2 regions of the Variovorax sp. H27-G14 genome follow, and region 2 is predicted to be linked to the other one. Evidence: predicted binding sites of a transcription regulator. Region 2 holds the regulator's gene; the other holds the start of a gene.
The links. Region 2 encodes HrcA, which represses chaperone genes, less so after heat shock. Its sites were predicted from a motif close to TTAGCACTCNNNNNNNNNGAGTGCTAA; they were not measured.

Region 1 (14,368 bases), on a different contig from region 2:
AGCAGCCGGCCCAGCTCGGCGCGCTCACCGACGAGGCCTGGCGCGAGGTAATGGGCTTTGCCGCCACCGCCGCCGCGCTGAACTGCACCCGCGAGGGCGCCGACCCACCGACGCTGGCCGCGGTGCACGCCGCGCTGGCGGGGGAACAAAATGGCGCTGGGGCTTCCCTGCCCTGAAGCGTGCTGCCTGAACTGTTGCTGCCTGAACTTGCTGCCATGACGACGTCCACCCGCAAGCGCTCGATCCCTCGCCAGCGCCAGCCCGAGCTGGAGCGCGACTTTGCGCGCTCCCCCTCGCTGGGCTACGAGGCGCCGGAAGAAACCGGCCTGGTGCGCTGCCTGGCGCACGGCTTTCCCAGCCCGCTGGTGCGCTGGCACTTCCATGAAGACTACGAGCTGCACCTGATCACCGAGACATCGGGCAAGGCCTTCATCGGCGACTGGATCGGGCCGTTCCAGCCCGGCCACCTGGTGCTGTGCGGGCCGCGGCTGCCGCACAACTGGATCTCGCTCGACGTGCCCGAAGGCGGCGCGGCGGGGCGCGACCGCGTGATCCAGTTTCGCCACGAGCCCATCGAACGCGCGGCCGCGGAAATTCCCGAGCTGCGCGAGGTGATGCAGCTGCTCGAACGCGCGCGCCACGGCATCGAATTCTTCGGCATGTCGCAGCAGGCGCAGGCGCACTGGGACCACATCAAGGCCGCGCGCGGCGTGCGGCGCCTGGGCCTGTTCTGCGAGTTCCTGGCCGACCTGGCCGAATGCACCGACTACCGGTTGCTGTCCAGCGTGCAGATGCAGGGCGCCCAGGGCGCGGACGGCGATGCGCAGGTCGACCAGATCAACGGCATCGTCAACCGCATCACCAACAACATGGCCGAGTCGATCTCCATGTCGGACGTGGCGGCCGAGCTGGGCATGAGCGAGAGCCGCTTCAGCCGCTTCTTTCGGCGCTCCACGGGCAACAGCTTCACCGACTTCGTGAACCGTGTGCGCATCAACAGCGCCTGCCATCTGCTGATGCAGACCGACCACTACGTGACCGACATCTGCTACCAGGTGGGCTTCAACAACGTGGCCAATTTCAACCGGCGCTTCCTTGAAATCAAGGGCATGACGCCGAGCGAGTTCCGACGCCAGGCCGACACCCGTTTCGGCTCGGGCATTCCTTCGTAGAAAAGCAGGGAGTTCATCTTGTACCTGGGACTCGACCTCGGCACGTCCGAGCTCAAGGCGCTGTTGCTCGCCGACGACCACCGCATCGTGGCCGTGGCCCGCGCGCCGCTCACGGTCGAAAGGCCGCAACCGCTGTGGTCGGAGCAGGCGCCGCAGCAGTGGTGGCAGGCGCTCGAGCATGTGATGCAAGCGCTCGGCCAGTCGCACCCTGAAGCGCTTGCCGCGGTGCGCGCAATCGGCCTGTCGGGCCAGATGCATGGCGCCACGCTGCTCGACGCAGAGGGTGAGGTGCTGCGCCCGGCCATCCTCTGGAACGACGGCCGCAGCGGCCCGCAGTGCGAGGCGCTCGCGCGCGCCGTGCCGCGCCTGGGCGAGATCTCGGGCAACCTGGCGATGCCCGGGTTCACCGCGCCCAAGCTGCTGTGGGTGCGCGAGCACGAGCCTGACATCTTCAAGCGCACGGCGCGCGTGCTGCTGCCCAAGGACTGGCTGCGCTTCATGCTCAGCGGCGAGGCGGTCAGCGAGATGTCCGACGCGGCGGGCACCCTGTGGCTCGACGTGGGCGCACGCGACTGGTCCGACGAACTGCTGGCGGCCACCGGCCTCACGCGCGCGCACATGCCGCGCCTGGTCGAAGGCAGCGAGGTCTCCGCACAGCTCAAGCCCGAACTGGCCGTGCGCTGGGGCTTGGGCAACGACGTGCTGATTGCAGGCGGTGCCGGCGACAACGCCGCCAGCGCGGTCGGCATGGGGCTGGTCGAGCCGGGGCAGGGCTTTGTGTCGCTGGGCACGTCGGGCGTGGTGTTCGTGTCCACCGACCGCTTTCTGCCGAACCCGGCGCAGGCGATGCATGCCTTCTGCCATGCGCTGCCGAAGCGCTGGCACCAGATGTCGGTGATGCTCTCGGCCGCGAGCGCGGTGAGCTGGGCGGCCAAGACTTTCAGGTTCGCCGATGAAGCAGCCTTGCTCGAAGCGGCGGCCTCGGTGTCGCCGGCGGATCGCGCGCGCTGCCCGCTGTTTCTGCCGTACCTGTCGGGCGAACGTTCACCGCACAACAACCCCAATGCGCAGGGCGTGCTGTTCGGGTTGACGCACGCGCACGGGCCGGCCGAGATCGCCTATGCGGTGGTCGAGGGCGTGAGCTTCGGCTTGCGCGACGGCTTCGACACCTTGCGCCTGCCCGCTGACATGCCGCTGCGCGAAATGGCGCTGGTGGGCGGCGGTGCGCGCAGCGTGTGGTGGGGGCAACTGCTGGCCGACATCTTCGGCGTGACGCTCACGCTGTATGCGGGCAGCGAGACAGGCGGAGCGCTGGGCGCGGCGCGGCTGGCGTGGCTGGCCGATGGGGGAGATGTGGCGCAGGTGTGCACGCTGCCACCGGTGAAGCAGCAACTGTTGCCTTCGGGCGATGGGGCTGGCGTGCATGCGGCGCGCCATGTGCGATTTCAAGCGCTCTATGCGGCGCTTGCCAATCAATTCCCATAGACGTCGCATTTCGAGCGCCCATAAAAAAACCCGTCGCAAGACGGGTTTTTTACTTTCGCGAAACACCGCGGAACCGGCTTTGCCGGGCCGCAGGTGTTGCCCCCGGTAGGGGGTTGGCGTAGCGGACACGAAGTGCCGCGCAGCCTGGGGGCGAGCCAAATCCCCCTGGGGGCGAGCGAAATTACATGCCCATGCCGCCCATGCCGCCCATGCCACCCATGTCAGGCATGCCGCCGCCGGCGCCGGACTCGTCCTTGGGTGCGTCAGCAATCATGGCTTCGGTCGTCAGCAGCAGCGAGGACACCGAAGCGGCGTTCTGCAGTGCGGTGCGGGTGACCTTCGTCGGGTCCAGAATGCCCAGTTCGAGCATGTCGCCGTACGTGTCGTTCGCAGCGTTGAAGCCGTAGTTGCCCGAACCGGCCAACACAGCGTTCACCACCACCGAAGCTTCGCCGCCGGCGTTGTTCACGATTTCGCGCAGGGGCGCTTCGATGGCCTTGAGCACCAGCTTGATGCCGGCTTCTTGATCGGCGTTGTCGCCCTTGATCGAGTTGCCCACAGCTTGCTTGGCACGCAGCAGAGCCACGCCGCCGCCAGCCACAACGCCTTCTTCCACGGCAGCGCGGGTAGCGTGCAGTGCATCTTCGACGCGGGCCTTCTTTTCCTTCATTTCGACTTCGGTGGCGGCGCCAACCTTGATCACTGCAACACCGCCGGCCAGCTTGGCCACGCGCTCTTGCAGCTTTTCACGGTCGTAGTCGCTCGTGGCTTCTTCGATCTGCACGCGCACTTGCTTCACGCGGGCTTCGATGTCGCCAGCGGCACCGGCGCCGTCGATGATGATCGTGTTTTCCTTGCCCACTTCGATGCGCTTGGCTTGACCCAGGTCGGCCAGCGTCACCTTTTCGAGCGTCAGGCCCACTTCTTCAGCGATGACCTTGCCGCCCGTCAGGATGGCGATGTCTTCCAGCATGGCCTTGCGGCGGTCGCCGAAGCCAGGCGCCTTGACAGCCACAACCTTCAGGATGCCGCGGATCGTGTTCACGACCAAGGTAGCCAGGGCTTCGCCTTCGACTTCTTCGGCAATGATCAGCAGCGGACGGCCAGCCTTGGCAACTTGCTCCAGCACCGGCAGCAGGTCACGGATGTTGCTGATCTTCTTGTCGAACAGCAGCACGAAGGGGTTGTCCAACAGCGCCGATTGCTTCTCGGGGTTGTTGATGAAGTAGGGCGACAGGTAGCCGCGGTCGAACTGCATGCCTTCGACGACGTCGAGTTCGCTGTCCAGCGACTTGCCGTCTTCCACGGTGATCACGCCTTCCTTGCCGACCTTGTCCATCGCGTCAGCGATGAGCTTGCCGATGGTTTCGTCGCTGTTGGCCGAGATGGAGCCGACTTGCGCGATTTCCTTGGAGGTGGTGGTGGGCTTGGAAGCCTTCTTCAGCTCGGCGACCAGGGCCGTCACAGCCTTGTCGATGCCGCGCTTCAGGTCCATCGGGTTCATGCCGGCAGCCACCAGCTTGAAACCTTCGCGAACGATGGCTTGTGCCAGCACGGTCGCGGTGGTGGTGCCGTCACCGGCGTTGTCCGAAGTCTTGGAAGCCACTTCCTTCACGAGCTGGGCGCCCATGTTCTGCAGCTTGTCCTTGAGTTCGATTTCCTTGGCGACCGACACGCCGTCCTTGGTCACGGTGGGGGCGCCGAACGAGCGTTCGAGCACCACGTTGCGACCCTTGGGGCCCAGGGTGACCTTGACTGCGTTGGCCAGGATGTTGACACCCTCGACCATGCGTGCGCGGGCTTCACCGCCGAAGACTACGTCTTTTGCTGCCATGTGTATTTACTCCGAATGGGATGAATGAATTACTTCTCGACGACTGCGAACAGGTCGTCTTCCTTCATGACGAGCAATTCGTCACCGTCGACCTTGACGGTCTGGCCGCTGTACTTGCCGAACAGGACGCGATCGCCGACCTTGACGGTCAGTGCGGTCAGTTCGCCCTTGTCGGTGCGCTTGCCCGGGCCGACGGCCAGGACTTCGCCTTGATCGGGCTTTTCAGCGGCTGCGTCGGGGATGACGATGCCGGAGGCGGTCTTGGTTTCGCTGTCAACACGCTTGACGATCACGCGATCGGCCAAAGGACGAAGTTTCATTGCATCTCCTGAATATGGATAAGAAACGGGTTTGTGGTCGGGCGCCGGACAGGGCCTGGCACCCATTCGACTGGCGGCAAGTGGCTGTTAGCACTCGTCGGCAGCGAGTGCTAATGATAAGGGCATTCGATGACGTTTCAAGGGCAGGGGCTTGCCGCCATTCGGCAAACAGCTGCCGGCGGGCCAAACAAAACAAGGCCTTATGGCTCGCATCACCCGCACCCTCTTCATGAAAGCCGCGAGGCAAGTCACCATCCGCGGATGCATCAAGCCCTCCCCATCCAGCCCGACCGCCTCTGGCAGCGCCTCGAAACCCTCGCCTCGTTCACCCGCCCCGACCTTCCCTGGACGCGCCGCGCCTTCTCCCCCGAATTCGACCGCGCCCGCGACTGGCTGCGTGGCGAGTTCGCGCAAGCCGGGCTCACTGTTCACACCGACGCCGCCGGCAACCTGACCGGGCGCCGCCAGGGCACCGAGCCCGGGCTGGCCCCGCTGGTCACCGGCTCGCATTGCGACACCGTGGTGGGCGGCGGCCGTTTCGACGGCATCCTGGGCGTGCTGGCAGGGCTGGAGGTGGCGCAGTCGCTCCACGAAGGCGGCGTCTTGCTGCGGCATCCGCTGGAAGTGATCGACTTTCTGTCGGAAGAGCCCAGCGACTACGGCATTTCCTGCGTGGGCAGCCGGGCCTTCGCCGGCACGCTGGACGCGGCCATGCTGGCCTCCTGCAACGAGGCCGGCGAAAGCCTTGCTCAAGCCATGCGGCGCATCGGCGCACGGCCCGACGACCTGGGCAGCGCGGCCCGCGGCCCTGGCGGCATCGCCGCCTTCGTGGAACTGCACATCGAGCAGGGGCCGGTGCTGGAGCGCGAGGGCCTGCCGATCGGCGTGGTCACCGACATCGTGGGCATCCGCCGCGTCGCGTTCACGGTGACCGGCCAGCCCGACCACGCCGGCACCACCCCCATGGACATCCGCCGCGACGCCCTGGTGGGCGCGGCCCGGCTCATCGACACGGTGCACCGCGAGGCCAGCGCCATGGACGGCCAGCCGCACTACGTGGTGGCGACCATCGGGCGCCTCTCGATGAGCCCCAATGTGCCCAACGCCGTGCCCGGCCGGGTCGACATGGTGCTGGAGGTGCGCAGCAATGCGCAGTCGGTGCTCGACGGGTTTCCCGAGCGCGTGATGGCCCTTTGCCATGACGACTTTCAGCGGCTGCGCGTGACCTGCAGCGCCGCGCCGCTGACGCGCACGCCGCCCACGCGGTGCGACGACGTCGTCATGCAGGCCGTGGCCCGGGCTGCCGACGGCCTGGCGCTGGCGCACCGCGCACTGCCCAGCGGCGCCGGCCACGACGCGATGCATGTCGCGTCCACCGGACCGATGGGCATGATCTTCATCCCCTGCCTGGACGGGCGCAGCCACTGCCAGGAAGAGTGGGCCAGCAAGGCGCAGGTGGCCGCCGGCACCCAGGTGCTGGCGCACACGCTCAGGCTGCTGGACGCGCGCTAGCCGCCGCCTCGAAGGCCTGCCCCGCCGCGACGACGGCGTCGATCACCTGACGCAGGCCCTTGCTCACCGGCTTGTCGTTGCGGGTGACCAGCGCCAGCGTGCGGTGCAGCGGCGGCTGCAGCGCGCACAGGTCGAGCTCCGGGTGGTGCCCCTGGCCCGTGACCGCCATCCGGGGCAGCACCGCCACGCCCAGGCCGGCCGCCACCATGGCCTTGATGGCCTCGACGCTGTCGAACTCCATCACCGGCGGCGACGTGCATCCGCCGCGCCGCAGCCAGTCGTCCACCAGGCTGCGCGCGCTGGCTTCCGACACAAACTTGACCAGCGGCAGCGCGCCCAGCATGGGCGCCGTAACCTCGGCGGGCCAGTCGGTGCTGCCGCGCCGGCAGATGGCCACGAAGTCGTCGCGCAGGATCGGCGTGACCGCCAGCGCGCGCGAACTCACTGGCAGCGTGACCACCGCGGCGTCGACCGTGTTGTCTTCCACGCGCCGCACGTAGCCCTCTGTGTTGCCGGTGCTCACGATGATGTTGAGCAGCGGATAGCGCGCGCGCAGGTCGCGCAGCGCCGGCGGCAGCAGATACAGGCAGCTGGTGCCGCCGGTGCCCAGCCGCACCCGGCCGGCCACGCCCGCCGAATGGAAGGTGGCGGCATTGATGGCGTTGGACAGCGCCGCGGTCACGTGCGGCAGCTCGGCCATCAGGTCCGCGCCCGCCGGCGTGGGGCCGACGCGGCGGCCGACCCGTTCGATCAACCGGACACCGAGGCGTCTTTCGAGTTGCTTCACCTGCACGCTGACGGCCGGCTGCGTCAGCCCCAGCCGTTGCGCGGCGGCTGAAAAACTACCCAATTCGAGCACCAGTGAAAAAGTGCGCAATTGCTCGAAATTGATCGGCGAAGCCAAATTGTTTTTTATGGGTTGCATAACGAGGCTTGGCTATTTCTATGCATTTGAGAATACGAGAATGGCGCGGGGCTGGGAAAATAGAAAAAGCAATTGAATGAATTGAAAAACAATTGTCAATTAAGTTTGTCAATTGAGCAGCGAAGCCCCCTGATTTTTTCCAGGTCGAATCAATTAAAAAACAGGGAGCATTGCATGCCTGACCTTATTTCCATCGAGGATCTTTCCCGGGGCGACATCGAACATATTTTTTCGATCGTCGACCGCATAAGGCGCTCACCCGACGACTTTCGCCGGGCGCTGGCCGGCAAGGTGGTGGGCATGCTTTTCTTCGAGCCCAGCACGCGCACCCGCTGGAGCTTCGAGGCGGCGGCGCATCGCCTGGGCGCGCAGGTGCTGAGCGTTCCCGACGCGCGCAACACCCGGCTGGACACGGGCGAGAGCCTGCTGGACACCACGCGCATGGCCGGCTTCTATTGCGACGCCGTGGTGGCGCGCCATCCGCACGACCGCGTCATGCAGCAGATCAAGCCCACGATTCGCGTGCCGCTGATCAACGCCGGCGAGGGCCGCATGCAGCATCCCACGCAGACCTTGATCGACCTGTACACGCTGCGCGAGCATTTCGGCGCAATCGACGGCCTGCAGATCGGCATTGCGGGCGGCATTCGGTATTCGCGCGCCGCCAAATCGCTGATTGCGGGTCTGCGCAAGTTCGACAATGTGCGGCTTCACGTGGTCGACGCGCCGATCGAGGCCGAAGAAGGCAGCGCATTTCCGCCGGCGCTGGGCGAATTGAACGGCGTGGCGCCGCGCGAATACCCGTCGATGGAACAAATGATCGGCCATGCCGACATGGTGTACGTGGTGCGCGTGCAGCAGGAGAATTTCACCGATCCGGCGGCGTATGCGCGCCAATTGCAGAAATGCCGGTTGCATCGCGGGCTTCTGTCGCGCGGCTCGGCCAACCTCATCGTCATGCATTGCCTGCCGCGTACCGACGAGCTCGATGCCGACGTCGACGAGACGCCCCAGAACAAGTACTTTCAGCAGGCCCGCCACGGCGTGGCCGTGCGCTGCGCCACGCTGCTGCGCGCCCTGGGCCACCCGGCGGCCAACCGCCTGGCGGGTGTGGGCAGGCCATGCTGAGCACGCTGCTGCTGCCCGGGCTGGGCCTGTTCATCGGCGCGGTGGCGGTCACCATCGGCGGCGGTGCCACGGCGGGCGTTCCGCTGCTGCTGCTCATGGGGCATTCGGGCGCGCAGAGCATCGCCACCATCAAGTTCGCGCTGCTCGGCTCCTTCGTGACCGGGGCGCTGGCGCACCGCGCAGCTGGGGCCGATGCAGCCGGCGCCGATGCGGCCGAGCCCGTCAGGCTGCCCTGGGTGACCTGGCCGCTGGCGGTGGTGGGCTCGGTGTCGGGGTCGTTGCTGGTGGTCGGCGTGGCCGACCGGGTGCTCAAGGTGGCGGTCGCGCTGTTGATGATCGTGATTCTCTGGGCCACGCACCGCACCGACTTCTCGCAGCGCGCGCGCAACGCGCAGGCCCGCCTGCCGCCCGCGCCGGTGGGCGTGGCGGTGATCTTCGGGCTGTGCATGTACTCGGGGTTCTTCGGTGCCGGCTTCGGCACCTTCCTGATCCTTGCGCTGATGCGCTGCTACGGCCTCACGTTCCGCGAGAGCGCTCTCGCCATGACCCGCATCAACCTGCTGGCGGTCGGCTCGTCGGTGCTGACCTTCGTCTCCAGCGGCAGCATCGACTTTCGGCTGGGCGTTCCGCTGTTCGTCGGTTGCGCGGCGGGCGGCCTGCTGGGCGCGTGGGTGGCGCGCGTGGCAGACCCGAAGCGCATGAAGACCGCGTTCCTGGTCTTCACGCTGCTGCTCGGCATCAAGCTGCTGTGGGAGGCGTCGCGCTTGTCCTAGCGAGACACGCGATGCGCTGACAGCGTCAAAGCTGGTCGGTCGGCACGAACCAAGAGAACAGCAGCAGCTGCAGCCGCGTGAGCATGCTGGAGTCGGGCTCGCTGTCGAGCACCTCGTTGGTGACGTCGCCGGTGCCCACCCACTGCACGTTCTGCCCGTCGGGCTTGAGCGTGACGCGGTACACGCCCTCTATGTCGTCCAGCTGGTAGGCGAACAGCAGCGCCTGCGTCAGGTCGAAGCTGCGCACGCGCACGCCGAACTCGGTGTTCAGCAGGGCGGAGCGCGGGTCGAGGTTCATGGAGCCGAGCAGCACCCACTGGCGGTCCACCAGCGCCAGCTTGGCGTGCAGCCGGCCGCGCGCCTTCTTGAGCAGGTCGCGGAACTGGCCGCTGCGCCGCAGCTGCTGGGTGCTCACCTCGTACAGGTTCACGCCCAGCTTGAGCATGTCCACGCGGTAGCGGTTGTAGTTGATGTTCACAGCGGCTCGTCGCTGTCGGCCAGCGAATTGGTGATGACGGTGATGTTCACGCCGTGCTCGCGCCCCAGGCGGATGCGCTCCATGCCCTCGTCGCCCGGAATGAAGTAAGGCGAGATCACCACCACGTTCGACTGCGCGGTGGCCAGCATCTCGTGAAAGCGCTGCGCCAGCGACTGGGTGGGCTGCGTCATGACGCCCAGCGCCTTGTTGGGGCTGTCGGCGGTGGCGTTGGCCTCGGCACGCATCCACTTCAGCTCGGCCACGTTGGCCAGCTGCGCGCCCAGCGGCAGGTCGCCCAGCAGGTCGGTAATGGGAAGTGGATCGGGCGGCGGGGCGTGGGCGGGGGAGGTGGCTTCTTCGAAGTCGGCCTTCAGTTTCTCCGGCGTGCGGCTGGTGCTGGCCACGCGCCGCAGCGGGTAGACCACGTCGCTGTTCCAGTAGGTGTCGAAGATTGCGGCCGACTCGGGCACCACCGGGCCGGCCATGAGCAGCTCGAAGTCGATGAAGTTCGCGCTCTCGCTGCGCAGGAAGTACTCGTCGGCCAGGTTGCGGCCGCCCGCGATGACCATGGCGCCGTCGGCCACGAACAGCTTGTTGTGCATGCGGTGGTTGAGCCGGCGGAAGTCGGTGAAGAACTCCAGCCATCGGCCCGACGCATGGTCGCGCGCATTCACGAACGGGTTGAACAGGCGCACCTCGGCGTTGGGCTCGGCGGCCAGGCCGAGCAGCAGGGGGTCCATGCCGGCGGTGTAGAAGTCGTCGAGCAGCAGCCGCACGCGCACGCCGCGGCGCGCGGCATTGCGCATTTCGCGCAGCAGCAGGCGGCCGGTCTTGTCGTTGCCGAGCTGGTAGGTCTGGATGTCGAGCGACGACTTGGCGCGCCGCATCAGCTCCAGGCGCGCGTCGAGCGCGTAGGAGGCCTCGATCAGCGGCCGCATGCTGGACAGCCCGTCGGGCGGCGTGTTCAGGCTGAGCGCGGCGCGGCCGAGTTCGGTGGCCGGGGAGGCCGCAATGGCCAGCGTGGGCGGCTCCGGCATGCGCGGCGGCAGGCCGGCGCAGGCGGTCAGCGCCAACACCGCCGCGACTGCTGCCGTGGATGCCGCCGTGGATGCCGCCGCACGGGCCATCAGGCGCAGCGCCGGGCCACGCAGCGCGGGAAACAAAAGGGCAATGAGCTTGAACATGAAGGCGGCCAACGCACGGGGCGTGCGGGCGGCATCGTAGCCGCTTCGCCTCGAAAAACAGACGTAATTTCACAACGCAACGCCCTTCCCGACGCTTGGAAATTGGGCAAACCCGTCACTTCATCTGCCTACAATGAGAATAGTTCTTAATAGTATTTGAGGTTGTTTACGCATGAAGAAGTTTGTGGCGCGGCGCAAGGCCGCATCGGTGCTGGTCGGGTGCCTGGCAATCTACGCACAGCATCAGGTGCTGGCCCAGACGGCCAACGCCGGTTCGCTGCCTGAAGTTCGGGTGGACGCCAACGCCGAGGTCGAAACGGCCACCTCGCAGGTCATCGGCTACCGCGCGAAAAATGCGGTGACGGCCACCAAGACCGACACGCCGCTGTCGGAAACGCCGCAATCGGTGACGGTGGTCACCCGCGACCAGATGGTCGACCAGGGTGCCACCAACCTGCAGGACGCGCTCACGTACGCCGCCGGCGTGCGCTCCGACGCCTACGGGCTGGACTCGCGCTCCGACGGCTTCTCGGTGCGCGGCAGCGACCCGTCCGTGTACCTCGACGGCCTGCAGACGTATTCCGCCGGCTACTACACCGCCACCGCGCGGCCCGACCCCTACACGCTGGAGCGCCTGGAGGTGCTGCGCGGGCCGGCCGGCATGCTGTTCGGCGCGGGCACCGCGGGTGGCGTGGTCAACATGGTCAGCAAGCGGCCGCAGCAGCAGGCCTACCGCGAGGTGGGCGTGCAGCTGGGCTCCTTCGGCCGCAAGCAGGTGCAGGCCGACCTCACCGGCCCGCTGACCGCGGACGGCGAATGGTCGTACCGGCTGGTGGCGCTGCAGCGCAAGGCCGACACGCAGGTCGACTACGTGCCCGACGACCGCTCGCTCCTGATGCCGTCGCTCACCTGGCGCCCCAATGCCGCCACCTCGCTGACGCTGCAGGCGCTTTGGCAGAAGGACAAGACCGGCAGCACCGCGCAGTTCCTGCCGTGGCAGGGCACGATCCTGCCGAACGTCAACGGCCCGCTGCCGTCCAGCCGCTTCATCGGCGAGCCGGGCGACGGCTACGACACCGAGCGCAAGACCTTCGGCTGGCAGTTCGAACACCGCTTCAACGACGACTGGACGTTCCGCCAGAACCTGCGCATGTCGCGCACGTACAACGACTCGCACTACCACTACGCGGACTTCTTCTCGCTGCGCGGCGGCTGGGGCCTGGACCCGGCCGGCCAGCGCCTGCTGGGCCGCATCAACTCCAAGTCGCTGACCTGGACCGGCATGACTGGCGTGGACAACCACGTCGAAGGCCACTTCGACACCGGCCGCGTGCGTCACACGCTGCTGGTGGGCGCGGAGTATTCGCGCCAGCGGCAAGACCAGATTCAAGGCTCCGCGTACAGCACCATCGACGCCTACGCCCCGGTGTACGGCATCGGCTACGTGCCGGTGACCGACCTGGCGCGGCAGCCCCGCACCACCCAGCGCAATGCCGGTGTCTATGTGCAGGACCAGATGAAGCTGGACAACTGGATCTTTGTGGCCGGCCTGCGCTACGACCGCAGCACCTCCGGCGCGGCGGGCAGCGACTCGCAGACCACCAGCGCCACCTCGCGCCGGCTGGGCGTGATGTACACGCTGCCCTCGGGCTGGTCGCCGTACCTGAGCTACACCGAGTCGTTCACGCCGCAGGCGGGCACCAACGTAGAGGGCAACCTGTTCAAGCCCTTGCGCGGCGAGCAGGTGGAGGCCGGCGTCAAGTACCAGCCCGCGGGCTCGGCCACCAGCTTCACCGCCTCGGTGTTCTCGCTGAAGGAAAAGAACCGCATCGTCTCCGACAGCACCAACCCGAACTACGGCCGCCAGGTCGACGCCACGAAGAACAAGGGCGTGGAGCTGGAGCTCAAGACCACGCTGGCGCGCGACCTCGACCTGATTGCCAACTACACCCACATCAACGTCGACGCCAAGCTCACCGAGCAGCCGCGCGACCAGGTGTCGGTGTGGGGCAAGTACCGCTTTGCCATTGCCGGCGTGACGGGCTTTTCGGCCGGTGTCGGCGTGCGCTCCATGAGCGGCTTCACGGACGTGGACGGCACCAGCGCCGGCCCGCGCGTGCCCGCCGTGACCCTGCTCGACCTGATGCTGGCCTACGAGTCGGCCAAGTGGCGCTATGCGCTGAACATCAACAACGCCACCGACAAGACCTACTTCAGCACCTGCCTGTCGCGTGGCGACTGCTGGTACGGTGCGCGCCGCAGCGTGGTGGCCAGCGCCACCTACCGTTTCTAAAATACGGCATACAGCCGAAGCCCCCACGACGAAATGAACAGCCGAAAAATAAAGACCTGGGCCTGGGTGCACAAGTGGAGCAGCCTCGTGTGCACGGTGTTCATGCTGCTGCTGTGCCTGACGGGCCTGCCGCTCATCTTTCACCACGAGATCGGCCACCTGCTGGGCACCGAGGTGGAGGCGCCCAAGATGCCGGCCGGCACGCCGCGCATCAGCCTGGACCGCGTGCTCGACATCGCCAAGGCGCAGCACCCCGACCGGGTGGTGCAGTTCGCCTCGCAGCCCGAGGACGACGACGGCCTGTGGTTCGTCACGCTCACGCCCACGCCGGCGCCCACGGACGACTTCAAGTCGATTGCGGTCGATGCGCGCACGGGCACCATCCTTGCGCAGCCCAAGTTCGACGAGGGCTTCATGTACGTGATGTTCAAGCTGCACGTCGACCTGTTCGCGGGCCTGCCGGGCAAGCTGTTCCTGGGCTTCATGGGCCTGCTGCTGCTGGTGGCCATCGTCTCGGGCGTGGTGCTGTACTCGCCCTTCATGCGCAAGCTCGACTTCGGCACGGTGCGCCGCGAGAAGCGTCCGCGCCTGAAGTGGCTCGACCTGCACAACCTGCTGGGCGTGGTCACGCTGGTGTGGCTGTTCGTGGTGGGCTCCACCGGCATGATCAACACCTGGGCCGACCTGCTCATCAAGTACTGGCAGTACGACCAGCTCAGCGCGCTGCTCACGCCCTACAAGAACGAGCCCGTGGTGGCGGTGAGCGAGCGCGCCTCGGTGCAGCGCTCGATGGACGCCGCGCTGCAGCATGCGCCCGGCATGAAGCTGTCGTTCATCGCGTTCCCCGGCACCTCGTTCTCCAGCCCGCACCACACCACCTTCTTCGTGCGCGGCAGCGAGCCCTTCACCTCCAAGCTCTTTCAGCCGGTGCTGGTCGATGCCAAGACGGCGCAGGTGACCGCGTCGCCCAAGCTGCCCTGGTACCTCACGGCGCTGCTGGTGTCGCAGCCGCTGCACTTCGGCGACTACGGCGGCATGCCGATGCAGATCTTGTGGGCGCTGCTCGACATCGCGACCATCATCGTGCTGGGCAGCGGGTTGTACCTGTGGCTGAAGCGGGGGAATGCCGCGCCCGCGGGGGGCAAGGCGAAGGCGGCGGCGCATGAACCGGCACCGCTTCCTGGCGCCGTGCAACCCGAGCCGGCACCGGCCATGAAGGTGCAGGCATGAAGGAACACCAGGGCTTCTGGCGCATGTGGCGCTG
Region 2 (14,368 bases):
TTAGATAGGGCTGCTGCCCGCCTAGCCACCGAGTGACATTGATACGTGCCGCCTCGTGCAGATGATCAAGATCGATGTTGAGCGTTTTCGTCAGGCTCAGGGTGGCGGCATCAATTCCGGCTCCGGCTTTCAATTTCAGCATCACCACCAGCAACATATCGTACTCGTCTATCGAGTATCGGAGGAAGAGCGCATACCCGCCTGTCGAAAGGAAAGACTCTTGCATCTGGGCCTTCAGAATGCCCAACACGTCGTGCGTGAAAGGAATGAATTTAGTTTGGCCCTCGACGTAGGACTTCAGGTGCAAAGGAAAGCGGTGCTCTACGGGATCTTGCCCCAGCGTGCCATTGCTGTTGGCGTGGCGGGTGTACAGATCGATGAGCGCCTGGCACAGGTTAGCCAGCACTTCGTCCTTCGGTAAACACTCCTGCCGGGCGTTGAGCGTGACACTGTCCTCATCCTTCGTCTGGGCTGCTTTGTTGATCTGGTGAATGGTGGCGTCGGTTATCTGAATGGGCATAGCTGGCCAGTCTCGACCTCGATAGGAGTTGGGCAAAAATCATCCTCCTCCTACCCGCAGCGGGTGCCATTCATGCCGGGGTGCACCGCGCGTGCTCTAGAAGAGCAGATGGAAATGTGACAACAGTAACAGAAGCGAGCTCGATCGCCGCCCCACACTTCCCCCGAGGCGGAGAAAATACATCCGCGCTAATTTCGTGAATGCTCGCGGAGTAGATTGATCGATTTTGGATGCCCGCTCCGTCGCGGACTGCATGCGCGCATTCGCTCGATCACCGGGGCAGCCACTTCATTCGACCGACCCGTCCACTTATCTCAAATGGGCGCCTCAAGCTTCGACGATTTGCTTTCCAAAAACAAAGCCGCTGCTCGGACGAGCGGTGGCTCTATGTGGGTTTTTATGTGGGACTAAAACAAAAAATCGGCTTAAGCTGTTGATTTTTATAGAGAATCGGCGGAGAGTGTGAGATTCGAACTCACGGACGCTTTCACGTCGGCAGTTTTCAAGACTGCTGGTTTAAACCACTCACCCAACTCTCCGGAACCGCCGATTTTATGCCGACGGCGCTGCCCTACTCTTCATCGGGCAGGAACATCGTCTGCAGATCGCTCAAAAAGTCCAGCCCGCGCTCGGTCGGCCACACGCGAAACAGGTCGCGCGCCAGCAGCCCCTTGCGTTCCGCCTCTTCCATTCCGCGCTGGATGGCGGTCATCGCCAAGCCGGTGCGTTCGCTGAACTGGGGCAGCGTGAAGCCCTGCTTCAGCCGCAGCGCGTTCAGCATGAACTCGAACGGCAGGTCGGCCAGCGACACCTCGTCGCTCTGCGACACCGCGGCGCCCGCGCGGGCGTTGTCCATGTACAGGCGCGGCTCGCGGTAACGCACCTGCCGCACGATGCGGTGCGCAAAGCTCAGCTTGCTGTGCGCGCCGGCACCAATGCCCAGGTAATCGCCAAACTGCCAGTAGTTCAGGTTGTGCTGGCACACGTGGCCGTCGCGCGCATAGGCCGACACCTCGTAGCGCGACATGCCCTGCACGCCGGTGCGCTCGGTGATGCGGTCGAGCATGGCGTAGGCAATGTCGTCCTCCGGCAGCGTGGGCGGAAACTTGGCGAACCACGTGTTGGGCTCGATGGTCAGGTGGTAGATCGACAGGTGCGGCGGCGCCAACGCCAGGGCCTGGGTCAGGTCGGCGTCGAGGTCTTCCATGCGCTGGCCCGGCAGCGCGTACATCAGGTCGAGGTTGAAGGTGTCGAACGCGTGCGCGGCCTCCTCCAGCGCGGCAATGGCCTGCGCGCCGTCGTGCACGCGGCCCAGGGCCTTCAGGTGCTCGTCGTTGAAGCTCTGCACACCCACCGACAGCCGGGTGACGCCGGCGGCGCGGTAGGCGCGAAAGCGGTTGCGCTCGAAGGTGCCGGGGTTGGCCTCCAGGGTGATCTCGCAGTCGGGCGCAAGCTTCAGGCGCGCGCGCACGTCGCCCAGCAGCCGGTCGATGGCCTGCGGCGAGAACAGGCTGGGCGTGCCCCCGCCGATGAACACGGTGTGCACGGTGCGGCCCCAGATGAGCGGCAGCGCGGCGTCCAGGTCGGCAATGAGCGCATCGATGTAGGCCTGCTCGGGCACGCCGTTAATGTCGGCCGCGCTGGTGGCGCGCCATTCGTGCGAGTTGAAGTCGCAGTACGGGCACTTGCGCAGGCACCACGGCAGGTGGATGTACAGCGACAGCGACGGCAGCGCCGACAGTTGCAGCGGCCCGGGCCGCATCCAGTGCAGCACGTCGTTGGCCTGCACGGCATTGGCTTGGCCCGTGGGCTGCGCCGGCTGAATGGGGAAGACGGTGGCCATTACAGCCAGCGCTCGCGCATCAGCGCCAGCATGGCCTGCGCGGCGCGGCCGCGGTGGCTGTTGGCGTTTTTCACTTCGCTCGGCAGCTGGGCAAAAGTCTTGCCGAAGCTGGGCAGGTACATGACGGGGTCGAAGCCAAAGCCGTTGTCGCCGATGGGCGCGCCGGCAATTTCGCCGACCACGCGGCCCACGGCAATGAGCGGCTCGGGGTCGTCGTGGCTGCGCAGCGCCACCAGCGTGCTGACCAGCGCGGCGCGGCGGTTGACCACGCCGCTCAGTTGTTCGAGCAGCGCGCGCACGTTGTTGGCGTCGCCCTTGTCGTAGCCGAACTGGGTGGCGTAGTAGGCGGTGTCCACGCCCGGCAGGCCGCCGAAGGCATCGACGCACAGGCCTGCGTCGTCGGCCATGGCGGGCAGGCCGGTGGCGGCGCTGGCGTGGCGCGCCTTGGTGAGCGCGTTTTCCACGAAGGTGCGAAAGGGTTCTTCAGCCTCGCCCACGCCCAGCGCCGACTGCGGCACCAGCGTGACGGACAGCTCGGCAAATAGCTGCTGGAGTTCGGCGAGCTTGCCCGCGTTGTTGGAGGCCAGAACCAGTTTCATAAACAATCAAAAAGTGGCTGTAACGCACGCCGGGCGCGCGCCATTGGCTGTGGGTCAGTTCGAGGCCAAGGCCTGCTGCTGCAGGACGACGAGTTCGCCGATGCCCTTCTCGGCCAGGCCGAGCAGGAGGTTCATTTCTTCGCGCGTGAAAGCCGCGCCTTCGGCAGTGCCCTGCACTTCGACGAAATGGCCGGCGCCGGTCATGACGACGTTCATGTCGGTGTCGCAAGACGAGTCTTCGGTGTATTCGAGGTCGAGCAGCGGCGTGCCCTTGACGATGCCCACTGAAATGGCGGCCACGTGGCCCTTGATGGGCGAAGCCTTCAGGGTGCCGGCGGCCAGCAGCTTGTTGACGGCGTCCTGCGCGGCCACAAAGGCGCCGGTGATGGCCGCGGTGCGCGTGCCGCCGTCGGCCTGCAGCACGTCGCAGTCGAGGTGGATGGTGCGCTCGCCCAGGGCGCGCAGGTCGAAAACGGCGCGCATCGAGCGGCCGATGAGGCGCTGAATTTCCTGCGTGCGGCCGGTCTGCTTGCCCTTGGCGGCTTCGCGGCTGCTGCGGGTGTGGGTGGCGCGCGGCAGCATGCCGTATTCGGCGGTGACCCAGCCTTCGCCGCTGCCCTTCTTGTGCGGTGGCACTTTTTCTTCGACCGACGCGGTGCACAGCACGCGCGTGTCGCCAAACTCGATGAGCACCGAGCCTTCGGCGTGGATGGTGAAGCCGCGGGTGATGCGCACCGCGCGCAGCTGGTCGGCGGCACGGCCGCCGCTTCGTGTGAAAGCAGTCATTGTTTTCTTGAAAACCGGAAAGAGAAAAAGGGAACGGGCGGCGCGCTCAGCTCTTGCGTGCGGCCGAGCGGCGAATGGCTTCGTTGATCTCGGCGATCGAGCGCTCGATGGCGTCTTCGTCGAGGTCGTCGGTCTCGTTGTCGGAGGGCATGCCGGCCTGGATGGTGGAGGCGAACACGCCGTCTTCGATGGTTTCGGTGGACACGCCGCTGCGGTCGTCGCTGGTGGCGCTGTCGGGCATTTCCCATTCGAGCGCAATGAGCGTGACGTTGTCGCTGTGGGCGCCGCCCTTGCGCAGCGCCATTTCGGCAAGGTCAGGTGCGGCGTCGGACACGGGCTTGCCGGAGGACAGGGTGTGCACGATGAGCTCGTCGTCCAGCACGCCCCACACGCCGTCGGAGCACAGCATGATGCGGTCCCCGCGCTGCAGCGCCATGGGCGGTGCGACGTCGAACAGCGGCGTGGTCGGCGAGCCGAGGCAGGTCAGCAGCAGGTTGCGGTTGACGGGCGCGTCGGAGGCATTGGGCTTGGGGCGCTCGGCATGCGAATGGTCGCGCGTGCGCACCAGCAGGCGGCCGTCGCGCACGACGTACAGGCGCGAGTCGCCACAGTGCATCCAGGTGGCGGTGGAGTTCTGCAGCACGGCCGCAACCACGGTGGTGCGCGGGGTGTCGAGCATGGCCTTGTGGCTGGCGTACCGCATGATTTGCTGATGCGCGGCCATGGCCGATTCGGCCAGGAAAGACTTGACGTCCTTCACGGTGGGGCGTGCCTCGCGCTGGTAGAGCGCGGCAATGGTCTGCAGCGCCAGCTGCGCCGCCACCTCGCCTTCGGGGTGGCCGCCCATGCCGTCGGCCAGCACGAACAGGCCCGACTCCCGCGTGTAGCAATAGCCCATGCGGTCTTCGTTCTTGACGCGACCGCCCTTGCGACTGACCTGGAAGACGGAGAATTTCATGATGTCATGCGGGGCGCGTGGTGGGCGCGGCAGCCTTGGGCAGGCTCTTCTTGTCGAAGGAGCGGATGTTGTCGATCGACAGGCGCACTTTCTCGCCCACCGTGAGCTTGGTGTAGCGGCGCTCGCCTTCGCGGCTGAGCTCTTTCTGCAGCGCAAAGACCGATTGCGGGCGCGACAGCGGGTCGAGCGACATGCACCACTCGACCACCTCGATGAGGTTGTCGGAGTACACGCCGCGCAGGCGCGACAGCGACAGGCTGAGCCGGTCTTTCTCGATGCGCCGCGGCGCGTCGTTGGGCGGATAGCCCTGCATGCAGGCGTAGATGCAGGCGCCAATGGCGTAGATGTCGGTCCACGGGCCCATGGACGAGTCGCGCCGGTACATCTCGGGGGCCGCGAAGCCGGGGGTGTACATAGGGCGGATGAAGATGCCTTCCTTGCTGAGCACTTCGCGCGCGGCGCCAAAGTCGATCAGCACGGCGCGGTCGTCGTCGGTGACGAAGATGTTGGCCGGCTTGATGTCCAGGTGCAGCATCTTGTACTGGTGCACGATGCGCAGGCCGCGCAGGATTTCGTCGAACAGCGAGCGAATGGTCGACTCGCGGAACACCTTCTGCTTTTTCAGGTCGCGCGCCGTGACCACAAAGTCCTGCAGGGTCGCGCCCTCCAGGTAGTTCATGACCATGTAGACGGTCTCGTTCTCACGAAAGAAATTGAGCACGCTGACCACCGAGGCATGCGAGATCTGCGCGAGCGAGCGGCCTTCTTCGAAGAAGCTCTTCAGGCCGAGCCGGTAGAGCGACAGTTTCTCGGGCGGCACCTGCGGCGCAAGCTCGCCGGGGCCGCGCGTGGCCAGCGACGAGGGCAGGTATTCCTTGATGGCAACCTGCTGGCCGTTGGAGTCGATGGCGAGGTAGACCACGCCGAAACCGCCGGCGGAAAGTCGGCGAATGACGCGATAACCGCCAATGGCCGTATCGGGCTGCAGGGGCGTAGGCTTGACCTTTGACATAATCCGGGAGTTTCGCCCGAAGGCGATGGTGCGGCAAGCGAACGCCGTGCCGACGCCTCAGTGCATGCAAGCAAAAACCACAGTGAGGCGCAATGCCAGTTTACAGCATGACCGGCTACGCCAGCGGCCAAAACGGGTCCGCAGGCAGCCACTCCGAAGCCGAGGCACGGCCTGCCGCCGCAGGCCGACTCGGGGTAGAAATCCGCTCGGTCAATAGCCGCTTTCTCGACCTGACTTTCAAGCTGCCGGAAGAACTCCGCCAGCATGAAACCGCCCTGCGCGAGCTGCTCACGGGCAAGCTCAAGCGCGGCAAGGTCGAAGTGCGCGCGGCCATCGAGAACACGGCCCAGGCCGGCGTCGTCGAGCCCTCCGTCAAGCTGCTCCAGCGGCTCAACGGGGTGCAGGACAGCGTCAAGGCCTGGTTGCCCGGCGCCAGGGAGCTCAGCGTGGCCGACGTGCTGCGCCTGGCCGGCGGCGACAGCGCAGCCCGCGGCGACTGGGGCCCCGACCTGCTCGAGGTGACGGGCAAGGCGCTCGACGCCCTGATGTCGGCCCGCCAGCGCGAAGGCGCCCGGCTGGCCAAGATGCTCGACGCCCATCTGGGCCAGTTGCGCCTTCTGGTGCAGCAGGCCGGTCCGCTGGTGCCACAGCTGGTCGAACAGCAGCGCACCCGTTTCCTGGAGCGTTGGCAGGAGGCCATGGGCCTGACCGCCGGCACGGGCGGCACGCTGCCCGAAGCCGCCCAGGACCGCGCGCTGACCGAAGCCACCGCCTTTGCAATTCGCATCGACGTGGCCGAGGAGCTGACTCGGCTGAACTCGCACCTCGACGAAATCGAGCGGCTGCTCAAGAAGGGCGGCGAGATCGGCAAGCGCCTCGACTTCCTGATCCAGGAGCTGCACCGCGAGGCCAACACGCTGGGCTCGAAGTCGGCGGCGCTGGAGCTCACGCGCATCGGCGTGGACATGAAGGTGCTGATCGAGCAGATGCGCGAGCAGGTACAGAACATCGAATGACGAGCCCAAGAATGGACTACCCCGGCAATATCTTCGTGGTCGCGGCGCCCAGCGGCGCTGGCAAATCGAGCCTGGTGAAGGCGCTGATGGAGCTGGATTCGGCCGTCCAGCCGTCGGTGTCGCACACGACCCGGTCGCCGCGCGGGCAGGAAAAGCACGGCCGCGAGTACTTTTTTGCCTCGCCGCCGGAGTTCGACGCACTGATTGCAGCGGACGGCTTCGTGGAATGGGCCAATGTGCACGGGCACCGCTACGGCACCTCGAAGCGGGCCGTCGAAGAGCGCATCGCCCAGGGGGCGGATGTCATTCTGGAGATCGATTTCCAGGGTGCGTTGCAGATCCGCAAGACGTTTGCCAACGCGGTGATGATCTTCATCCTGCCGCCGAGCTGGGAAGAGCTGCGCTCGCGGCTCGAGCGCCGCGGCGAGGACAGCGCCTCGGTGATCGAATTGCGCCTGAAGAACGCCGCCGAAGAGATGGCTCGGGCGGGGGAATTCGACTTCGTTATAATCAACGAGTTATTTGAGCGCGCGCTTTTCGATCTCAAGGCGATCGTCCACGCTCAGCGGCTTCGGTACTCTGCACAGCGCCGTGCACGTGCCGACACATTCGCCGCACTGAACATCCCCTGATATCCGAGTTCATCGCTCACTGACAGAAAGATTCTCATCATGGCCCGCATCACCGTCGAAGATTGTCTGCTTCAGATCCCTAACCGCTTCCAGCTCGTGCTGGCCGCCACGTACCGTGCGCGCATGCTGAGCCAGGGCCACGCACCCAAGATCGAGAGCAAGAACAAGCCCGCCGTGACCGCCCTGCGCGAAATCGCCGAAGGCAAGATCGGCATTGAAATGCTCAAGAAGGTGCCGGGCTGATCTGACGCAGCCCTGCAACGAAAAGGCACCGCAAAGCGGTGCTTTTTTTATGCCCGGACGCGTCCATACAGCGGTCACGCTAAAGTGATAGACATGAGCGCGGTAGCCAAACATCAGTCCCAAGCCCCCAAAGGCCCGCCGAAGCCGAGCCCGGCGGCGCTGAACGCCGCAGCAGCAAGCTTTGCCGCATTGACGGCGCGTCTCGATTACCTGAGCCCGGAAGACACCGAGCTGGTGCGGCGCGCGTACCGCTTTGCCGACGAGGCCCACCTCGGCCAGTTGCGCAACAGCGGCGAGCCCTACATCACGCACCCCATTGCGGTGGCGGCGCAATGCGCCGAATGGAAGCTCGACGCGCAAGCGTTGATGGCCGCCCTGCTGCATGACGCCATCGAAGACTGCGGCGTCACCAAGCCCGAACTCATCGAGCGCTTTGGCGCGCCGGTGGCGGAGCTGGTCGACGGCCTCACCAAGCTGGACAAGCTGCAGTTCAACACGCGCGAAGAAAACCAGGCCGAGTCGTTCCGCAAGATGCTTCTTGCCATGGCGCGCGACGTGCGCGTCATTCTGGTCAAGCTGGCCGACCGCACGCACAACATGCGCACGCTGGCCGATGCGCCGCGCGAAAAATGGGCTCGAATTTCGCGCGAAACGCTCGAAATCTACGCCCCCATCGCACACCGGCTCGGGCTGAACCAGACCTACCGCGAACTGCAGGAGCTTTCGTTCCGGCACATGAAGCCCTGGCGCTATGCCACGCTCTCAAAGGCGGTGGCCAAGGCACGCGGCCGTCGGCGCGACCTGATCCAGAAGGTGCAAAAAGAGGTCGAAACCGCTTTCTCGGCCGCCGGCATGACGCTGCGGATCGCGGGGCGCGAGAAAACGCTGTATTCCATCTACCGCAAGATGGAAGACAAGCACCTGAGTTTTGCGCAGGTGACCGACATCTACGGCTTTCGCCTGATCGTGCCGAACGTGATCGCCTGCTACACCGGCCTGGGCATCCTGCACCAGATGTACAAGCCGCTGCCGGGCAAGTTCAAGGACCACATCGCCATTGCCAAGCTCAACGGCTACCAGTCGTTGCACACGACGCTGGTGGGCCCGGCGGGCGTGAGCGTCGAGTTTCAATTGCGAACCGAAGCTATGCACGTGGTGGCCGAATCCGGCGTGGCGGCGCATTGGCTGTACAAGGCCGCCGAACCGAATGCCGCCAGCAACGACCGGCTGGGCACCAAGTGGCTGCAGTCGCTGCTCGACATTCAGGACGAAACACGCGACGCCGCGGAGTTCTGGGACCACGTCAAGGTCGACCTGTTTCCAGACGCCGTCTACGTGTTCACGCCAAAGAGCCAGATCATGGCGCTGCCCCGCGGCGCCACGGTGGTCGACTTTGCGTACGCCATTCACAGCAACATCGGCGACCACACCTCGGCCGCGCGCATCAACGGCGACCAGGTGCCACTGCGCACCGAGCTCAAGAACGGCGACGTGGTCGAGGTCATCACCGCGCCGGTGTCCACGCCCAATCCGGCGTGGCTCGGTTTCGTGCGGACCGGGCGCGCCCGCTCCAAGATCCGTCATTACCTGAAGACCCTGGCGCATGCCGAATCCGAAGGCCTGGGCGAAAAGCTGCTGGCCCAGGCGCTGCGCGCCGAGGGCCTGAGCAAGCTGCCCGACAACGACGACGAACATCAACCGCTGTGGGAGAAGCTGCTGCGCTTCACCGGCAGCCGCACGCGCTCCGAGTTGCTGACCGACATCGGGCTGGGCAAGCGCATCGCCAGCATCGTGGCCAAGCGGCTGGTCTCCATGCTCTCCGAACTCGGTGAGCGACCCGACGCCCTGCTGCTGAGCCGCGAGCGCTTCATTTCGCATGAAACGGTGTCGCAAGGCGCGGTGACGCTGGACGGCAGCGAGAACTCGTCGGTGCGCTTTGCCCTGTGCTGCCGCCCCATTCCAGGGGACCAGATCGTCGGCTATCTCGGGCACGGCGAGGGCCTGGTGGTGCACACCGAAGACTGTGGCGTCGGCCAACGCCTGCGGCACAAGGACAGCGAACGTTTCTTCGCGGTCGAGTGGGCGGACGAACCCACGCGCTCCTTCGAAACCGGCGTGGTCATCACGGTGCGCAACGACAAGGGCGTGCTGGCACGTGTCGCGGCCACGCTGGCGGATGCCGAGGCCGACATCACGCATGTGGAAATGGCCGACGAAACACCGCAAGACTCGACCGACCTGCGCTTCGTGATCGCTGTGCGCGACCGCGCCCATCTGGATGCGGTGCTGCGCGCTGCCCGCCGGACCTCTTCGGTGCTGACCGCCTCCCGGACGGTGCCCGCGCCCTGACGCGTTCAGCCTCTAGGTTGGTGCGGGGCGCGGTGTGGGATAGCTCACCGACAGAATCTCGACTTCGTGCGCGCCACCCGGCGTCACGAGCTTCACAACATCGCCTTCGCGCGACTTGAGCAGTGCCCGAGCGATCGGGGAAATCCAGCTGACCTCGGCCTTCGCGCTTTCTGCCTCGTCGATGCCGAGAATCGTGACGCTGCGCTCGTCGCCCGTTTCGTCGACATAGCGAACTGTGGCGCCAAAAAAGATCTGGTCGCGACCGTGGTGCACCGACGGGTCGGTGATTTCAGCGATCTCCAGGCGCTTGGTGAGAAAGCGGATGCGCCTGTCGATTTCGCGCAGGCGCTTCTTGCCGTAGAGGTAATCGCCATTTTCGGAGCGGTCGCCGTTCTTGGCGGCCCAGTGCACCGTTTCGACGATCTTCGGGCGCTCTTCGTCCATCAGTTGCAGCAGCTCGTCGCGCAGCCGCGCGTAGCCGTCGGGGGTGATGTAGTTCTTGCTGCCCGCGGGGAGTGGAGGCAACGCGCCGTCGGCGCCGTCGTCATCCCCATCGGAATCCGTTTCCTTGGTGAATGCCTTGCTCAACGCAAAATCCTCCAAAAAAAGAAAAAGGCCCGCAACTTTCGTTGCGGGCCTTTTATGTAGTGGTGCGGCTGGCAGGAATTGAACCCACGACCCCTTGGTTCGTAGCCAAGTACTCTATCCAACTGAGCTACAGCCGCACAGCTTGCAATTATAGCCCGCTTTTTTCGGCCATTTAAATTTAACTGGCCGAATGCAGGCGGATGACTCACGAAAGACCAAAAGAAAAATGCCCGGGAGACGAATCTTCCGGGCATCTTCAATGTTGGTGCGGCTGGCAGGAATTGAACCCACGACCCCTTGGTTCGTAGCCAAGTACTCTATCCAACTGAGCTACAGCCGCTGAGCCTTCGATTATATCCCGTTTCAAGCAGCATCCCCAAAGCGATGCAAAAAACTTGATTCGGCATGAAGCAGTGGTAGGCCGTGATGGGCTTGAACCATCGACCAACGGATTATGAGTCCGCTGCTCTAACCAACTGAGCTAACGGCCCACGCGGCACGATTCTATTCGCGACGCGCAGCCTACTTGCGATGACTCAGCGCGTTGCCCACCAACCGCGACGTGATGTCGACGATCTGGATCATGCGTTCATAGGGCATGCGCGTCGGGCCGATCACGCCCAGCGTACCCACCACCTGCCCGTCGACCTCGTAGTTCGCGCTGACGATGGAGAGCTCCTCGAAGGGCACCACCTGGCTTTCGCCGCCGATGAAGATGCGCACGCCCTCCGCCTTGCTCGACACGTCGAGCAGCCGCATGAGCTGGGCCTTCTGCTCGAACAACTCGAAGGCGCGGCGCAGCTGGCCCATGTCGCTGGAGAAGTCGCTGACCGCGAGCAGGTTGCGCTCGCCGGAAATCACAACGTCGTCTTCCTGCGCCTCTGTCAGCACGTCGGAGCTGGCCTGCACCGCAGCCTGCATCAGCGCGGCAATTTCGCCGCGCAGCGTCTCTATTTCAGACTGCAGCTTGTCGCGCACCTGCTCGATGGTCAGGCCCGCATAGTTCGCATTGATGTAGTTGGAGGCTTCGACCAGTTGCGACTGCGAATAGTCGGCCTCCGGAAAAATCACCCGGTTCTGCACGTCGCCGTCGGGCGCCACGATGATCACCAGCAGGCGCTTGTCGGACAGCCGCAGAAACTCGATCTGCTTGAACACCGACGCACGCCGCGGCGCCATCACCACACCCACGAACTGCGACATGTTCGACAGCAGGTTGGCGGCGTTGGCAATCACCTTCTGGGGCTGGTCGGGCGGCAGGCTCGGCGTGGTCATGTGCTCGCGCTGGGCGGTCAGCATGGTGTCGACGAACAGCCGGTAGCCGCGGTGGGTGGGAATGCGGCCGGCCGAGGTGTGCGGGCTGGCAATGAGCCCCAGTGCCTCGAGGTCGGACATGACGTTGCGGATGGTCGCGGGAGACAGGTCGAGCCCCGGGGCGCGAGACAACGTGCGTGACCCGACGGGTTGCCCGTCGGCGATGTAGCGCTCGACGAGCGTCTTGAGCAGCAACTTGGCACGGTCGTCCAGCATTGCAAGATTTTAGTGTTGTAATTTGTGAAATATGACCTCTCGCTTTCGTCACGTCGCCCTGATCGGCAAATACCAGGCTTCCGGCGCCAGAGCGCAGGCGGATGCACGCGACGGTGCAATGGAAGGCATTGGCGCCTTTCTGGAGTCGCAGGGCTGCACGGTGTTCGTCGAACGCTCCACCTGCAAAGAGGACGAGGAAGACGAAGGTGCCCCCGCCCATCCGCGCTATGAGGCCCTGTCGGTCGAAGAAATCGGCCAGCGCTGCGACCTCGGCCTGGTGGTCGGCGGCGACGGCACCATGCTGGGCATTGGCCGGCAGCTCGCCAGCTACGGCATTCCGCTGATCGGCATCAACCGAGGCCGGCTCGGTTTCATCACCGACATTCCGCTCGACAACTACCAGGCCACGCTCATTCCCATGCTGGCCGGTGAGTACGAGGAAGACCACCGCAGCCTCATTCATGCGCGCGTCATGCGAGACGGTGTCTCGGTGTTCGACGCACTCGCCATGAACGACGTGGTGGTCAACCGCGGCGCCACCTCCGGCATGGTCGAGCTGCGCGTGTCGGTGGGCCGCCACTTTGTGGCCAACCAGCGTGCCGACGGCCTGATCATTGCCACGCCCACCGGCTCGACCGCGTATGCGCTGTCGGCCGGCGGGCCGTTGCTTCATCCGGCGGTGCCGGGCTGGGTGCTGGTGCCGATCGCGCCGCACACGCTGTCCAACCGCCCGGTGCTGCTGCCCGATGCCGACGAGATCGTCATCGAGCTGGTGGGCGGGCGCGACGCCAGCGCCAATTTCGACATGCAGTCGCTGGCCTCGCTCGCAATCGGCGATCGCGTGGTGGTGCGCCGCTCCGACTTTCGCGTGCGCTTTCTGCATCCGCGCGGCTGGAGCTATTTCGACACGCTGCGCAAAAAACTCCATTGGAACGAAGGGGGCTCCTGACATGGCGCTGAGACGCATCGCACTGCGCGACTTCGTGATCGTGCGATCACTCGAACTCGACCTGTCCGGCGGCTTCACGGTCTTGACCGGTGAAACCGGCGCGGGCAAATCCATACTGATCGACGCACTGCAACTGGCACTGGGCAACCGCGCCGACGCAGGCGCGGTGCGCGAAGGCGCCGAGCGGCTCGACGTGAGCGCCGAGTTCGACGCCGACGCGGCCCTGGCCCCGTGGCTCGACGAAGGCGGCTTCGAAGCCGGCGACGCCCTGCTGCTGCGCCGCACCGTCGACCTGCAAGGCCGCAGCCGCGGCTGGATCAACGGCAGCCCCGCCACCGCCACGCAGTTGCGTGAACTGGGCGACCACCTGCTCGACATCCACGGCCAGCACGCCTGGCAAAGCCTGACGCGGCCCGAGGCCGTGCGCGGCCTGCTCGACGCCTATGCAGGCGTGCGCACCGATGCGCTCGATGCTGCCTGGCACGGCTGGCGACAAGCGCTCTCTTCGCTCGAACGCGCGCGTTCCGCACAAGACTCGCTGCAGCGCGAGCGCGAACGGCTGCAGTGGCAGATCTCCGAAGTCGCCAAGCTCGCACCGGGCGTGGACGAATGGGAAGAGCTGTCCGCCAACCACTCGCGCATCTCCAATGCGCAAGCCTTGATCGACGCGGCGCACGGCGCCAGCCAGGCGCTGGAAGACGACGACAACGGCGCCCTTGCCGCCCTCACCCGCGCGGCCACGCTGCTGCAGAACTGCGAGCACATCGAACCGGAGTTTCGCAACCTGGGCGAGGTGCTGGCCTCTTGCGTGGCACAGGCCTCCGACGCGGCGCATTCGCTGCACGGCTATCTGCGCGACACCGATGCCGATCCACGCGGCCTAGCCGACCTGGACGAACGCATGGGCCTGTGGATGTCGCTCGCGCGCCGCTACAAGCGCACGCCGACCGACCTGCCGGCATTGCTGGCCGGCTGGCAGGCCGAGCTGCAGGCGCTCGACGCGCAAAGCGACCTCGAAGCCCTGGAGCGCGCGGAAGAAGCCGCGCAGCAGGTCTACATGAAGGAGGCCAAGTCGCTCGGCAAGCTGCGCAAGCAGGCAGCGCCGCGCCTCGGGCAAGCCGTCACGCAAGCCATGCAGGGCCTGGGCATGCAGGGCGGGCGCTTCGAGGTCGAGCTGCAGCCGCTGGCGCAACCCGGCCGCGCCGGGCTGGAAGAAGTGGCCTTCCTGGTGGCGGGCCACACCGGCAGCACGCCGCGCGCCATCGGCAAAGTCGCCTCAGGCGGCGAGCTGTCGCGCATTGCGCTGGCCATTGCCGTCACCACCAGCCAACTGGGCGCCGCGC

Region 1: groES (co-chaperone GroES) is a predicted target of HrcA. The motif match lies at 4,899-4,925, and genes of this name have one in related genera.

The regions. Positions count from the first base shown of each region.
Region 1 covers NZ_JAYLVN010000001.1:834,169-848,536, reverse strand. Annotated here, with positions in the region: gene VLK31_RS03985 (carbohydrate kinase family protein) at 1-176, shown strand, start outside; gene VLK31_RS03980 (AraC family transcriptional regulator) at 216-1,172, shown strand; gene xylB (xylulokinase) at 1,191-2,657, shown strand; gene groL (chaperonin GroEL) at 2,839-4,491, opposite strand; gene groES (co-chaperone GroES) at 4,521-4,811, opposite strand; gene VLK31_RS03960 (Zn-dependent hydrolase) at 5,073-6,323, shown strand; gene VLK31_RS03955 (LysR family transcriptional regulator) at 6,301-7,248, opposite strand; gene pyrB (aspartate carbamoyltransferase) at 7,423-8,376, shown strand; gene VLK31_RS03945 (sulfite exporter TauE/SafE family protein) at 8,370-9,149, shown strand; gene VLK31_RS03940 (phospholipase D-like domain-containing protein) at 9,175-10,272, opposite strand; partial or broken gene VLK31_RS03935 (hypothetical protein) at 10,434-10,514, opposite strand; gene VLK31_RS03930 (TonB-dependent siderophore receptor) at 10,984-13,104, shown strand; gene VLK31_RS03925 (PepSY-associated TM helix domain-containing protein) at 13,138-14,334, shown strand; gene VLK31_RS03920 (hypothetical protein) at 14,331-14,368, shown strand, end outside.
Region 2 covers NZ_JAYLVN010000019.1:83,642-98,009, reverse strand. Annotated here, with positions in the region: gene VLK31_RS29835 (nucleoid-associated protein) at 1-520, opposite strand, end outside; tRNA gene VLK31_RS29830 (tRNA-Ser) at 975-1,059, opposite strand; gene hemW (radical SAM family heme chaperone HemW) at 1,092-2,363, opposite strand; gene VLK31_RS29820 (non-canonical purine NTP pyrophosphatase) at 2,363-2,962, opposite strand; gene rph (ribonuclease PH) at 3,017-3,748, opposite strand; gene VLK31_RS29810 (PP2C family protein-serine/threonine phosphatase) at 3,795-4,706, opposite strand; gene VLK31_RS29805 (serine/threonine protein kinase) at 4,711-5,718, opposite strand; gene VLK31_RS29800 (YicC/YloC family endoribonuclease) at 5,811-6,734, shown strand; gene gmk (guanylate kinase) at 6,746-7,366, shown strand; gene rpoZ (DNA-directed RNA polymerase subunit omega) at 7,406-7,609, shown strand; gene VLK31_RS29785 (RelA/SpoT family protein) at 7,703-9,958, shown strand; gene greB (transcription elongation factor GreB) at 9,971-10,546, opposite strand; tRNA gene VLK31_RS29775 (tRNA-Arg) at 10,607-10,683, opposite strand; tRNA gene VLK31_RS29770 (tRNA-Arg) at 10,810-10,886, opposite strand; tRNA gene VLK31_RS29765 (tRNA-Ile) at 10,961-11,037, opposite strand; gene hrcA (heat-inducible transcriptional repressor HrcA) at 11,069-12,076, opposite strand; gene VLK31_RS29755 (NAD kinase) at 12,108-13,025, shown strand; gene recN (DNA repair protein RecN) at 13,027-14,368, shown strand, end outside.